Regions from separate parts of the Streptomyces sp. RK62 genome, predicted to be linked through region 2. Evidence: riboswitches for the same ligand, from Rfam matches in the RefSeq annotation. Region 2 holds a riboswitch; each other region holds the start of a gene.
The links. A riboswitch is a leader RNA that binds a small molecule or an ion and turns the genes downstream of it on or off. The one in region 2 is predicted to bind cobalamin.
Positions count from the first base shown of each region.

Region 1 (3,236 bases), on a different contig from region 2:
CCTCCAGCCAGGTCATCTGCAGTCGGGTGCCGAGCGGGAAGCCTAGTTCGGGCACGACGGGGTTGGACTGGAGCCAGCCGCCGCTCGGGGTGGCCGCGATCATGTTGCCCCACCGGTCGACGATGTCGAGGTGGCAGGTGTCGCCCCGGGTGAGCCCGTCCGCGGCGACCTCGGGCTCGGCCGGCACCGGGGACACGGGCGACTTGGCGACCGTCGGCTCCCCGGCGCCCGGCGCGACGGAACCGGGCGCGGCGGCCTCCCCGCGCGCGTGGGCGCCCAGCCGGGGCACGCGCCCGCCGGGGCTGCCGGGCCGCAGCTCGAAGGAGGCGGCCTCGCCCACCAGCCGGCGCCGCTCGGCGTTGTACGCGTCGGAGAGCAGGTCGTCGAGCGGCACCTCGGCGGCGTCGCCGTACCAGGCCTCCCGGTCGGCCATGGCCAGCTTGCAGCCCTCGACGAGCAGGTGGACGTAGTCGGCGGACCCGTACGGCGGCAGGTCGTCCGGGAGCAGGGCGAGCTGCTGGAGGAGCACCGGGCCCTGGCTCCAGGGCCCCGCCTTGCACAGGGTCCAGCCGTTCCAGTCGTACGTCGCGGGCGCCTCGTAGGTCGCGGACCAGCCGGCGAGGTCGGCGGCGGTGAGGGTGCCGGTGTGCCGCTCGCCGCTGGTGTCGAGGGTGGGCCGCTGCGCCTGCCGGACGAGCGCCTCGGCGATGAACCCGGTACGCCACACCGCGCGCGCGGCCTCGATCTGCGCGACGCGGTCACCTGCGCCGGAGATCTCGTCCAGCAGGCGCTTCCAGGTGGCGGCGAGGGCCGGGTTGCGGAAGAGGGCGCCGGGGCGGGGCGGCTCGCCGTCCGGCAGATACACCTCGGCGGAGGAGGTCCACTCCGTCTCGAACAGCTCGCGCACGGTCTCCACGGTCTCGCCGACCCGCTCCACGGGCGCGTGCCCGTGTTCGGCGTAGTGGACGGCGTACGCGAGGACGTCGGCGGGCGCCAGGGTGCCGTGGTCGCGCAGCAGCACCATCCAGGCGTCGAAGGCGCCGGGCACGGCGGCGGCCAGCGGTCCGGTGCCGGGGACGAGGTCCAGGCCGAGGCCGCGGTAGTGGGCGACGGTGGCGCCCGCGGGGGCGACGCCCTGGCCGCACAGCACCCGCACCTCGCCGCCCGCCGGGGCGAGGAGGATGGGCACCTCGCCGGCGGGGCCGTTGAGATGCGGTTCGACGACGTGGAGCACGAACGCGCCCGCCACGGCGGCGTCGTAGGCGTTGCCGCCGCGCTCCAGCACCGCCATCGCGGACTGCGAGGCGAGCCAGTGCGTGGAGGACACCATGCCGAAGGTGCCCTGGAGGGTGGGACGGGTGGTGAACATGGCGGGCGTCACCTCGCGGTCGGGGCCGGACGGGTCCGTCCGATCTTCCGTGACCGCCTGTTCGATGTTCAACCGTTCATGGGGGGTGTGGAGCGAGGGTGGCGTGAAGGTGTGGAGAGGTCGGGCGCCCATGGCGGGCACGCAGGGCGCGGCTACGGGCGGTCGGTTCAGCCCTTCCCCGACGCCCGCGACGAGGGCGCCGGGATGGTGTGAAAGGCCAGGATCTCCGGGCAGGGAGCAACTCCGGGCCCGCCGGCCCGCACCCAGGCGATGACGTCCTCGGTGGCGTCGGGGTCGTTGACGAGCCCGAGCCAGACCGGCCGGGCGCCCGCCGCGCGCGCCGCGGCGGAGGGCTGGACGACGACCACGTTGGCGTGGTCGCAGACGTCCAGGCAGTCCGAGACACGCACCGGGACGCTCTCCTTCAGCCGGGCGGCCTGACCCGCGTGGTCGACACCGGTCACCTTCGGACTGCCGCAGCAGCAGTCCCGGCAGAGCACGACCCGGCAGGGCGTGGACGGGGTACGCGGGGGCTCGGACGACGGCTGGGGTGGAAGGACGGACATACACGCCTCAAGGGTCGGGGCTCGTACGCGGAGCCGGCCTGCGGATGACCTCCCCGCCCGGAGGCGCGGAGGTGCCGGCAGGTCTTCGGACTCGGGTTCGTCCCGGCGGGGCGCCTTCCCGGTCTCCCAGTGGCGTGCCTGCCCCGCCCGTCCCCCTCACCGCTGCGCGTCAGTTCCGGATTCGCACCGGATTCCCTGGCCCCGGAAAGGGGCGCGACCAGCCCCGCGAGGCTATCAAGTCAGGGCCCGGAGCCAGTCGTTCAGCGGGTCCGCGCGGGCACCGCCGAGGCCCCGAGACCCAGGTCACAATCTGGAAGAGGGCAAGGTCACAGCCATGCCCCCTGCTGCTCCTTTGACCATCTGACCTAGCATCCGAGCATGACGGTCCTGCCTGACGACGGGCTCTCGCTGGCCGCCGAGTTCCCTGACGCAACCCATGAGCAGTGGCGACACCTGGTGGAAGGTGTGCTGCGCAAGGCGGGCAAGGACGTGTCGGGGACGGCTGCCGAGGACGCCCTGTCCACCCCACTCGAGGACGGGATGCGCTCCCGCCCGCTGTACACCGCGCGTGACGCCGCGCCCGACCCCGGCCTGCCCGGCTTCGCCCCCTATGTGCGGGGTGGTCGCCCCGAGGGCAACACCGCCGGCGGCTGGGACGTACGGCAGCGGCACACCACGGCCGCGGACGGCGTGGTGCTGGCGGACCTGGAGAACGGCGTCACCTCGCTCTGGCTGGTCCTCGGCGAGGCCGGTATCCCGGTGTCCTCCCTCCGCAGCGCCCTCGACGGCGTCTACCTCGACCTCGCCCCGGTCGTCCTGGACGCGGGCGCCGAGTCGGAGGCCGCCGCACTGGCGCTGCTCGCCCTGTACGAGGAGCGCGACGTCGCCAAGGACGCGGCACGCGGCAACCTCGGCTTCGACCCGCTCGGCCACGAGGCCCGCACGGGTACGCCCCTGCCGTTCGCGCCGGCCGCCGCGCCGGCCAGGCGGTGCGCCGAGGAGTACCCCGGGCTCAGGGCCCTGACCGTGGACGCGCTGCCGTACCACGAGGCCGGCGGCTCGGCCGCGCAGGAGCTCGGCGCCGCGCTGGCCACCGGTGTGGCGTATCTGCGGGAGCTGACCGAGGCCGGGCTGACGGTCGAAGAGGCCGCCGGGCAGCTGGAGTTCCGTTACGCGGCCACCGCCGACCAGTTCCTGACCATCGCCAAGCTGCGGGCGGCCCGCCGTCTGTGGGCCCGGGTGACCGAGGTGTCCGGGGCGCCGAGCGCCCAGGTCCAGCATGCCGTGACCTCGCCGGTGAT
Region 1 is NZ_JAGPYD010000009.1:306,864-310,099, reverse strand. Features, by position in the region: gene KBY32_RS19580 (gamma-glutamyltransferase family protein) at 1-1,369, opposite strand, end outside; gene KBY32_RS19575 ((2Fe-2S) ferredoxin domain-containing protein) at 1,537-1,935, opposite strand; cobalamin riboswitch at 1,994-2,172, opposite strand; gene KBY32_RS19570 (methylmalonyl-CoA mutase family protein) at 2,314-3,236, shown strand, end outside.
Region 1: linked by a shared signal. The riboswitch ahead of KBY32_RS19575 ((2Fe-2S) ferredoxin domain-containing protein) and the one ahead of KBY32_RS30255 (cobalamin biosynthesis protein) in region 2 are both predicted to bind cobalamin.

Region 2 (3,236 bases):
CCCCGATCGTCGCGGGCGTCGCGGCCCTGCTGGCCACGCGGCTCACCTACCGGCTCGGCCGGAAGGCCGACGGCGAGGCCGCGAAGAAGGGCTACCGCGCCGGCCAGATCGCCTCCGCGGGCCTCGTCTCGCTCGCCCACGGCACCAACGACGCGCAGAAGACCATGGGCATCATCACCCTCGCCCTGGTCGCGGGCGGCGCCCTCGCCCCCGACTCGGACCCGCCCACCTGGGTCATCCTCTCCGCCGGTCTGGCCATCGCGCTCGGCACCTACCTCGGCGGCTGGCGCATCATCCGCACCATGGGCAAGGGCCTGACCGACCTCCAGCCGCAGCAGGGCTTCGCCGCCCAGACCAGCGCCGCGACGGTCATCCTGGCCTCCTCGCACCTCGGCTTCTCGCTGTCCACCACGCACTCCGTGTCCGGCGCCGTGATGGGCGCGGGCCTCGGCCGCAAGGGCGGTGTGGTCCGCTGGTCCACGGCCACCCGGATGTTCGTCGCCTGGGGCCTGACGCTGCCGGCCGCCGCGCTGGTCGCCGCGCTCGCCGAGTACGTGACCGGCCTCGGCAGCTGGGGCACCGCCGTCGTCGCGGTCTTCCTGGTCGCCTCCAGTTTCGCGATCTGGAAGATCTCCCGCCGCGAGGTCGTCGACCACACCAACGTCAACGCCGACGAAGAGCCGGCCGGTGTGGTGACCACCGCCATGGCCGCCGTGACCCCGCCTCCCACGGGCACGGTGACCGAGGACCTCGCGGTCACCGTCCCGGCTCCGGCCACCGGACCCAAGCCCACCAAGCTCGGCGTCTGACTCCCGGTCACTCCTCCCGGCAACCCAAGGAAGCAGCAGTATGAAGATCGACTGGGCGGCTCTCGGCTCCGTCTTCGGTGTCAGTCTCGTGGTCACGGTGGCCCTCGTGGGCCTGTTCACCCTCGGCATCGCGGGTCTCTCGCGCCGCGAACGGGCGGTCGCCCAGGGCGGCTCGGCCGCGCTCGCGGTCACCGGCGCCTACGCGTGCTTCGCCGCCTGCACGGCGGCCGTGGCCTACGGCATCTATCTCATCGTGGCCTGACGTACGGCCTTCGACTCCTGAGGTGCGTGACGGAACTCCGTCGCGCACCTTCGGTGTGTGTGGGCCTGCGCACACTCTCCCGTCGCAGGTCACAGGCAAGTTGACGGTCGTCGCGACCCGTGGTGGACTTCCGGAGCCATCTACGGCGGCAGAAGAGGAAGCCGGTGCGAATCCGGCGCGGTCCCGCCACTGTCACCGGGGTAGATACCCCCGGGAGCCAGGAACTCTCGCCGCCGGTCTCGTCGAACCAGGGCGTGGACACCCTGAGTGAGGACATCACGCGATGCTCGCCTGCCGATCGTCACGCAGTACCGGACCCCTGTCCGACGCCACCACCGGCTGAACCCCGTGCGTGCCGAACGCGTCTTCGCGTACGGCGCCGCCGCCGGACTCCTCGGTGACCTGCTGCTCGGCGATCCACGCCGGGGGCATCCGGTCGCCGCGTTCGGACGTGCCGCGGGCGCCGTGGAACGGGTGTTGTGGCGCGACGACCGCGCCTGGGGTCTGCTGCACACCGCCGTGTGCGCCGGTGGCGCCGTGGCGGCCGCCGGGCTCGCCGCACGCGCCGTGCGCCCCTCCCCCGCCGCCTCCGTCGCCCTGACCGGCGCCGTCACCTGGGCCGTCGTCGGCGGTACGTCACTCGCCCGGGAGGCCCGGACGATCGGGCGCGCCCTGGAGGCCGGGGACGTCGAGGCGGCCAGGGCGCGGCTGCCGCATTTGTGCGGACGGGACCCGCAGGCGCTGGACGCCGACGGGATCGCGCGGGCCGTCGTGGAGTCCGTCGCCGAGAACACCTCGGACGCCGTGGTCGGCGCCCTGGTGTGGGGAGCCGTCGCCGGGGTGCCGGGCCTCGCGGGCTTCCGGGCCGTCAACACCCTCGACGCCATGGTCGGGCACCGCTCCCCCAGGTACCGCCGCTACGGCTGGGCCTCGGCGCGCCTCGACGACGTCGCCGGCTGGCCGGGCGCCCGGCTGACCGCCGCGCTGGCCGCCGTCGCCGGGGGCGACCCCCGGGGCGCCGTACGGGCCTGGCGGGCCGACGCCCACCGTCATCCGAGCCCCAACGCGGGCCCCGTGGAGGCCTCGTTCGCGGGGGCGCTCGGCGTGCGGCTGGGCGGGACGCTGTCGTACGGCGGCCGAGTGGAGCACCGGCCCGTGCTCAACGGCGCCGCCGGACGGGCCGTCGAGGTCGGGGACATCGAGCGGGCCGTCCGGCTCTCGCAGCGGGTGGGCGTGCTCGCGCTGGGCGTGTGCGCCGGCGCCCGGCTGCTGCTGGGGCGCCGGCGCGGGACGAGAGGACGGACCTCGTGAACGGTGGACTCCTGGTCGCCGGCACCACCTCCGACGCCGGCAAGAGCGTCGTCACCGCCGGGATCTGCCGGTGGCTGGTGCGGCAGGGCGTGAAGGTGGCGCCCTTCAAGGCGCAGAACATGTCGCTGAACTCGTTCGTGACCCGCGAGGGCGCGGAGATCGGGCGCGCGCAGGCCATGCAGGCCCAGGCCTGCCGGGTGGAGCCGACCGCGCTGATGAACCCCGTGCTGCTCAAGCCCGGCGGCGACCGCAGCAGCCAGGTCGTGCTGCTCGGCCGGCCGGTCGGCGAGATGAGCGCCCGCGGCTACCACGGCGGCAGGCAGGAACAGTTGCTCGGCACCGTGCTCGACTCGCTCGCCGAACTGCGGGGCGCGTACGACGCGGTGATCTGCGAGGGCGCGGGCTCCCCGGCCGAGATCAACCTGCGCCGCACCGACATCGTGAACATGGGGATCGCGCGCGGCGCGGGCCTGCCCGTGCTGGTCGTCGGCGACATCGACCGCGGCGGTGTCTTCGCCTCGTTCTTCGGGACCGTGGCACTGCTGGCGCCCGAGGACCAGGAGCTGGTCGCCGGGTTCCTCGTCAACAAGTTCCGCGGGGACGTCTCGCTGCTGGAACCGGGCCTGGACATGCTGCACGGCCTCACCGGCCGGCGGACGTACGGCGTGCTGCCCTTCCAGCACGGCCTCGGCATCGACGAGGAGGACGGCCTGCGGGTGTCGCTGCGCGGGGCGGTGCGCGAGTCCGAGGTGGCCGCCCCGGTCGGCGAGGACGTGCTGCGGGTCGCCGTGTGCGCGGTGCCGCTGATGTCCAACTTCACCGACGTCGACGCCCTCGCCGCCGAACCGGGCGTG
Region 2 is NZ_JAGPYD010000018.1:61,266-64,501, reverse strand. Features, by position in the region: gene KBY32_RS30265 (inorganic phosphate transporter) at 1-809, shown strand, start outside; gene KBY32_RS30260 (hypothetical protein) at 850-1,071, shown strand; cobalamin riboswitch at 1,167-1,319, shown strand; gene KBY32_RS30255 (cobalamin biosynthesis protein) at 1,420-2,382, shown strand; gene KBY32_RS30250 (cobyric acid synthase) at 2,379-3,236, shown strand, end outside.

Region 3 (3,236 bases), on a different contig from region 2:
GCAGATACGGCTCGGCGAGCGGGTTGCGCACCAGCGCCTGAAGGGCGGTGCCGACCACCGCGAGGCCGGCGCCGGTGACCGCCCCGAGCAGCACCCGCGGCGCTCGCACGTCCACCACGATGGTCTCCCGGGCCCGCGACCAGTCCGGCTGCTGCCAGTCGGCACCCAGTGCGTGCGTCACGATGCCCCACACCTGGGCGGGTGGCACCTGGACGGAGCCGATCGCAAGTCCGGTGACGGCGGAGACGACGAGCAGGGCGGTGAGCACCAACAGTGTGACGGCCAGCCGGGTTCGGCCCTCTCCTGGCTCGGTGGTCCTCCGTCGTCGGACTCGCGTCTCGACGGACGTGACGGTGGTGGTCCGGGTCACCGGAAGCTCTCGGGGTGCAGTCCGCGGGCAAGATCGTCGACGGCGTACGCCGAGCGGATTCCCACCAGCGTGGCGGTCAGCGGCAGCACGACGAACCGCTTGTTCCTGACAGCGGGGACGTCGGCGAGTGCGGGCTGGGACAGCAGGAACCTCTTCTTCTGCTCAACGCTTCCGGCACCCGCGTAGTCGTAGACGGCGATGACCTCCGGTCTGCGCTCGATGACCTGCTCCCAGGAGACGTCGCCGAAGACGTCGTCGAGGTCGGCGAAGACGTTCTCGCCGCCGGCCAGCCGGATGAGCTCGGTGCCGAGGCTCTTGCCGCCCGCGGTGAAGGCGGCCTTGTCGCCGCTGTCGTAGACGAAGACGGGTACGTCGGGCTCGCCCTCGACCTTGCCGGCGGCCTTGCCGACGCGGCTCTTGAGGTCGGTGACCAGCTTGTCGGCCCGGTCCGTGACACCGAAGATCTTGCCGATGGTGCGGACCTCGTCGTAGGTGTCCTCCATCGTCACCTTCTTCTTGCCGCAGTACTCACGGTTGAGGTAGGTGTCGATGCCCGCGTCGGCGAACGCCGTGCGGGAGCGGCCCTCCTTCTCGGCGAAGGCGCTGCCGTAGCCGCCGTAGACGAAGTCGGGTTCGGCATCCAGGACCTTCTCGAACGACGGTTCCTTCCGCGCCAGTTCGGGAACCGCCTCGTAGTCCTCCTTCAGCTCGGGCAGCACCGCGGAGTCGGGGAAGGCCGTGCCGACCATACGATCCTTCAGGCCGAGGGCGAGCATGAGTTCCGCCGGGTGCTGATGGATGGTGACCACCCGCGACGGCGGCCTGTCGTACGTCGTCCTCACACCGCAGTTGTCGACGGTGACCGGGAAACCCGCGGGCACGGCCGCGGTGGCCTTCGCGTCCCCGCCGCTCTCGTCGGCCGCACCGCAGTTCGTGGTCAGCAACACTGACGACAGAGCCACGGCAGCTGCCGTGGCACGAAGGAACCCGCGCGTGCGGGCAGGGCTGAACAGCTGGGACACGTGAAGCCTCCTGGAGTCCGCGCTCCTCGGATCGGGCCCGCGACGGACCAGTGTCCTGACTCCCGGATCGACGCTTCCTCCGCCTTCCCGCGCGGCGCGCAGTGGCGTGTCGGAGGGGCGCTCCCCGGTCACAGTGGCGGGACCGTGCCGGATTCGCACCGGCTTCCTGTCTCCCGTCGCGGCGATGACCAGGTGATCCTACGATTCCCCGTGTCATCGGCAAAAGGCCGAGGGGTTCCGGCCGCACGCACCACGCCTCCTCGACGCTCCGTGGACGGCCCACTTGCCTGCTGGGTCCGCCCAAGGAGCGAGCGCCGTGCTGATCACTCGTGACCGCGCTCGGGTGACTGCCTGTCAGGCGGTCTGGCCTCGTATCCTTGTGGCCTTATGCCGGGAGCTGTGGGGAGCGGGTGCCGGCAGGAATGCGCAGGGCGAGGATGGCCATGTCGTCCTGGCCGTCGCTCGGGTGGTGATCGGCCAGGACCTGCACGAGTTCGTGCAGCGGCCGGGTGGCATGGGTGGCGGCGAGGTCGGCGAGCGCGGTCAGGCCCACATCGATGGAGTGGGCTGGATGTTCGATGAGGCCGTCGGTGAAGAAGAGGAGGATCGAGCCCGCGGGCAGGGAGCGAGTGTGGTCGGGGCGGTGTTCACCGGTGCTCACCCCGAGCGGCAGGCCGGGCTCGGCGTGCAGGTACTCCGTTTCCAGGTCAGGGCTGATCAGCAGGGGAGGAAAGTGCCCGGCCGTGCTCCATCGCAGTACCCACCCGGACGGATCGGGTTCGATGCGGGCCAGGCAGGCTGTGGTGACCGGGACCTCCGCAGTGGCATGCAGAGTGCGGTCCAGTTGGGCGAGGATCTCGCTGGGCGGAGTACGGCGGTCGTACAGCAGCGCCCGGAGCATGCTGTGGGTCTGCGCCATGGCGGCCGCCGCGTACAGGTCGTGGCCGCCTACGTCACCGATCATGATGCCGACCGCCTCGTCAGGCAGCACGATGGCGTCGTACCAGTCCCCGCCGAGCCGGTTGGGTTCATCGGCCGGCCGGTAGACGGTGGCGGCGGTGAAGGGGCTCAGATCGGGCAACGTGGGCAGCAGCAGACGCTGGAAGGTCTCCGCGCTGTCACGGACCTGTCCGAAAAGGCGGGCGTTCTCGATCGCGATACCGGCGGCGCTGGCGAGGGCGACCACCACGTCCTCGTCATCGGGGCCGAAAGGACGGCCGTCGAGACGTTCGGACAGGTAGAGATCGCCGTAGATCTCGCCGCGGACGCTGATCGCCACTCCCAGCAGGGTGCGCATGGGCGGATGACCGGGCGGGAAGCCGGCGGAGGCGGGATGCGAAGGGATGTCGTCGACGCGGAGTGGTTCGGGATTGTGGATGAGATGCCCGAGCACGCCCCGACCGTGGGGGAACGCCACCCCGCCCAGATCGGCGCGTTCCGTCTCAGTCAGCCCCGCCGTGATGAAGGCCTTGAGATACTCGCCGGACTCGTGCAGCACCCCCAGGGCGCCGTAGCGTGCGCCGACCAGTTCCATCGCGGTGGTGACGATGCGCCGCAGCACGGCCGAGAGATCCAGTTCCCCGCTGATGGCCAGCACCGCGCCCAGCAGACCCTGCAGCCGGTCCTTGGCGTCGGCCAGGGCTTGTAACTGCGCACCGATCTCGTCCAGCTCGGTGTCCAGCTGCAGCCGCAGGTCAGGAACCTTCGGCTGCTCGGTCCGCCCGGGCTGGTCCTGGTCACTCAACGCGCGTGCCTCTGGATCGTGTGATGTGCGGTCAGTGGGAGTCGGGTCCACCTATATACCTAGCCGCCTACGAACGGGAGGCGGCCAACGGCGCAAGCTT
Region 3 is NZ_JAGPYD010000006.1:188,250-191,485, reverse strand. Features, by position in the region: gene KBY32_RS13535 (iron ABC transporter permease) at 1-370, opposite strand, end outside; gene KBY32_RS13530 (ABC transporter substrate-binding protein) at 367-1,392, opposite strand; cobalamin riboswitch at 1,441-1,562, opposite strand; gene KBY32_RS13525 (PP2C family protein-serine/threonine phosphatase) at 1,778-3,136, opposite strand.
Region 3: linked by a shared signal. The riboswitch ahead of KBY32_RS13530 (ABC transporter substrate-binding protein) and the one ahead of KBY32_RS30255 (cobalamin biosynthesis protein) in region 2 are both predicted to bind cobalamin.

Region 4 (3,236 bases), on a different contig from region 2:
GCGGCGAGCATGATCCGCTCGGCGATCCGCGTGGACAGCGCCTTCGCCTCGGGCGAGTCGAAGGGCAGCCGCAGCTGGAAGAAGACGTCCTGCAGACCCATCGCACCCAGGCCCACCGGGCGCCACCGGGCGTTGGAGCGGCCGGCCTGCTCGGTCGGGTAGAAGTTGATGTCCACGACCCGGTCGAGGAACGTGACGGCCGTGCGGACCGTGGCGTCCAGGCGCTCCCAGTCGATGTCCCCGTCGCGCACGAAGGCGCCGAGGTTGACCGAGCCGAGGTTGCAGACCGCCGTCTCCCCGTCGTCCGTGACCTCCAGGATCTCGGTGCACAGGTTGGAGGAGTGCACCACGTGCCCGGGCAGGGCGGTCTGGTTGGCGGTCCGGTTGGCGGCGTCCTTGAAGGTCATCCAGCCGTTGCCGGTCTGCGCGAGGGTGCGCATCATCCGGCCGTACAGCTCGCGGGCCGGGAGGGTCTTGCGCGCGAGGCCCTTCGCCTCGGCCGCACGGTAGGCCGCGTCGAACTCCTCGCCCCACAGGTCGACCAGCTCGGGCACGTCGGCGGGGGAGAACAGGCTCCACGGCCGGTCGGCCTCCACCCGGCGCATGAACTCGTCCGGCACCCAGTGCGCGAGGTTCAGATTGTGCGTACGGCGGGCGTCCTCACCGGTGTTGTCCCGCAGCTCCAGGAACTCCTCGATGTCGGAGTGCCAGGTCTCCAGGTACACCGCCGCCGCGCCCTTGCGCCGCCCGCCCTGGTTCACGGCCGCCACGGAGGCGTCCAGCGTCTTCAGGAACGGGACGATGCCGTTGGAGTGCCCGTTGGTGCCCCGGATCAGCGAACCCCGCGAGCGGATGCGGGAGTACGACAGGCCGATGCCGCCGGCGTGCTTGGAGAGCCGGGCGACCTGGTGGTAGCGGTCGTAGATCGAGTCCAGCTCGTCCTTGGGGGAGTCCAAGAGGTAGCAGGACGACATCTGGGGGTGCCGGGTGCCGGAGTTGAAGAGCGTGGGGGAGGACGGCAGGTACTCCAGGCGGCTCATCAGCCGGTACAGCGCGGCGACCTCGTCCACCGCCGAGGAGGTGTCGTCCGCGGCGAGACCGGAGGCGACCCGCAGCAGGAAGTGCTGGGGCGTCTCGATCACCTTGCGGGTGTGCGGATGCCGCAGCAGATAGCGGCTGTAGAGGGTGCGCAGGCCGAAGTAGCCGAACCGGTCGTCGGCCGCGGGGTCGACGAGCGCGTCGAGCCGGTCCGCGTGCGTCCGCGCGAAAGCGGCGGTCCGGTCGGCGATCAGGCCCTCGCGGTGCCCGGTCGCGACCGACCCGGTGAAGGTCGTGACGCCCTGCGAGGCGGCCTCGGCGGCGATGGAGAGGGTGAGCAGCCGCGCGGCCAGCCGGCTGTACGCCGGGTCCTCGGAGATGAGACCGGCCGCCGCCTCGGTGGCGAGCTCGCGCAGCTCCGCCTCGTCGGCCCGCGCGGACCGGCCGCGCAGCGCGGCGGCGGCGACCCGGCCGGGGTCGGCGTCGGGGAGGTCGGCGGTCAGCTCGGTCAGGGTCCGCAACAGCGCGGCACCGGGACCGTCGTTCTCCGGTTCGGCCGCCGCTGAGGCCGGTTCGGCTGGCGCGATGGTCACGTGAGGCTCTCCCTCGCTCGGCACAGGGCCTTGCGGAGGGCAGGGGGCAGCTCACGAGCGCACGGGGCGTCGCGTCCACCGGCCCATTCCACGAGGCCCGGACGTCTGGCGCACCGGCCGGGTGGCCGGGACGCACTGTCGGCAGGTCCTCGGACTGACCATGTGCACGGAACATGCACAAGTACACCGTTGCGGGACAGTTCCGGATTCGCACCGGATTCCCCTGCGGCGACAGCGAGCATGAGCATACATCTTGTGCTCGCCCGTCGCGCCACCCCTAGATGTTGTGGCGTGGTGGTGTCAGAGCGTCAACTCATAGGTGACGAGCGTGAGGTCGAGGAGCTCCGGCACGGGGTTCCAGTCCCGTTCCGGGGTGCGGACGAAGCCCAGACGCCCGTAGATGCGGTGGGCGCTGTACATGGTGGGCTGGGAGGAGAGGACCACGCGCACACAGCCCTCCGTGGCGCGGGCGCGGTCCAGGCAGGCGCGTACGAGCGCCTCGCCGGCGCCGCGTCCCCGGGCCGCCCGGTCGACGGCGAGCATCCGGATCTCCGCCTCGCCGGGCCCGGCCAGATCCGCCATCGGGCCGCTGCCCGAGACGAACGTCACGCCACCGAGGACGCGGTCGTGCTCGACGGCCACGAGCACCTCGGCGGCCGCCGCGCGCTTCGCCACGTCCTTGAGCTCATGGAGATAGGAGTCGTCCTCGCCGAAGTCGAGGAGGCCGTCGCGGAGATAGGCCTGTGCGGTGATCTCCCCGAGGATGCCGTACTCCCCGGGTTCCGCCTGCCGGATCACGATGTCCATGCACCCGAGTCTGTCGTACGCACACGGCGGCGGGCCGCCGGATTTCTCCGACGGCCCGCCGTGTACCGGTGGTTCAGTGGGACGAGCCCGCCGTGGCCGGCGGCAGCTCCACCTGGACGCCGGGGTCGCCCGCGTCCGCCGTGTAGTCCTCCGGCTTCGTCTCGTCGACGCCGTCCGGGGCCTTCGCGGCCCGCAGGACGAAGGTCAGGACGACGGTGACCAGCACGTTGAGCACGAACGCCGTCAGACCGATGTAGCCGATCTCACCGATGCCCGGGATCTCCTTGGAGGAGCCGCCGAAGTGCTTCTGCGCCGGGGTCGCCACCCCGTACGCGGCGAGCGTGCCGTAGACCATGCCGACCGCCCAGCCGGCCAGCAGGGCCCAGCGGTGGAACCAGCGGGTGAACAGACCGCCCACCAGGGCCGGGAAGGTCTGCAGGATCCAGATGCCGCCCAGCAGCTGGAAGTTGATGGCGACCGTCTTGTCCATGGTGAGGACGAAGACCAGCGCGCCCACCTTCACCAGCAGCGACACGATCTTGGAGACCTTGGTCTCCTGCGCGGGCGTGGCGTCGGGCTTGATGAAGTCCTTGTAGATGTTGCGGGTGAACAGGTTCGCCGCCGCGATGGACATGATCGCCGCAGGCACCAGCGCGCCGATGCCGATCGCCGCGAAGGCCACGCCCGCGAACCAGGCGGGGAACATGTTCTCGAACAGCTGTGGGATCGCCAGCTGGCCGTTCTGCACCTTGATGCCGGCCGCGATCGCCATGAAGCCGAGCAGCGCCAGCAGGCCCA
Region 4 is NZ_JAGPYD010000002.1:97,023-100,258, forward strand. Features, by position in the region: gene KBY32_RS04195 (ribonucleoside-diphosphate reductase subunit alpha) at 1-1,631, opposite strand, end outside; cobalamin riboswitch at 1,754-1,886, opposite strand; gene KBY32_RS04200 (GNAT family N-acetyltransferase) at 1,932-2,438, opposite strand; gene mctP (monocarboxylate uptake permease MctP) at 2,512-3,236, opposite strand, start outside.
Region 4: linked by a shared signal. The riboswitch ahead of KBY32_RS04195 (ribonucleoside-diphosphate reductase subunit alpha) and the one ahead of KBY32_RS30255 (cobalamin biosynthesis protein) in region 2 are both predicted to bind cobalamin.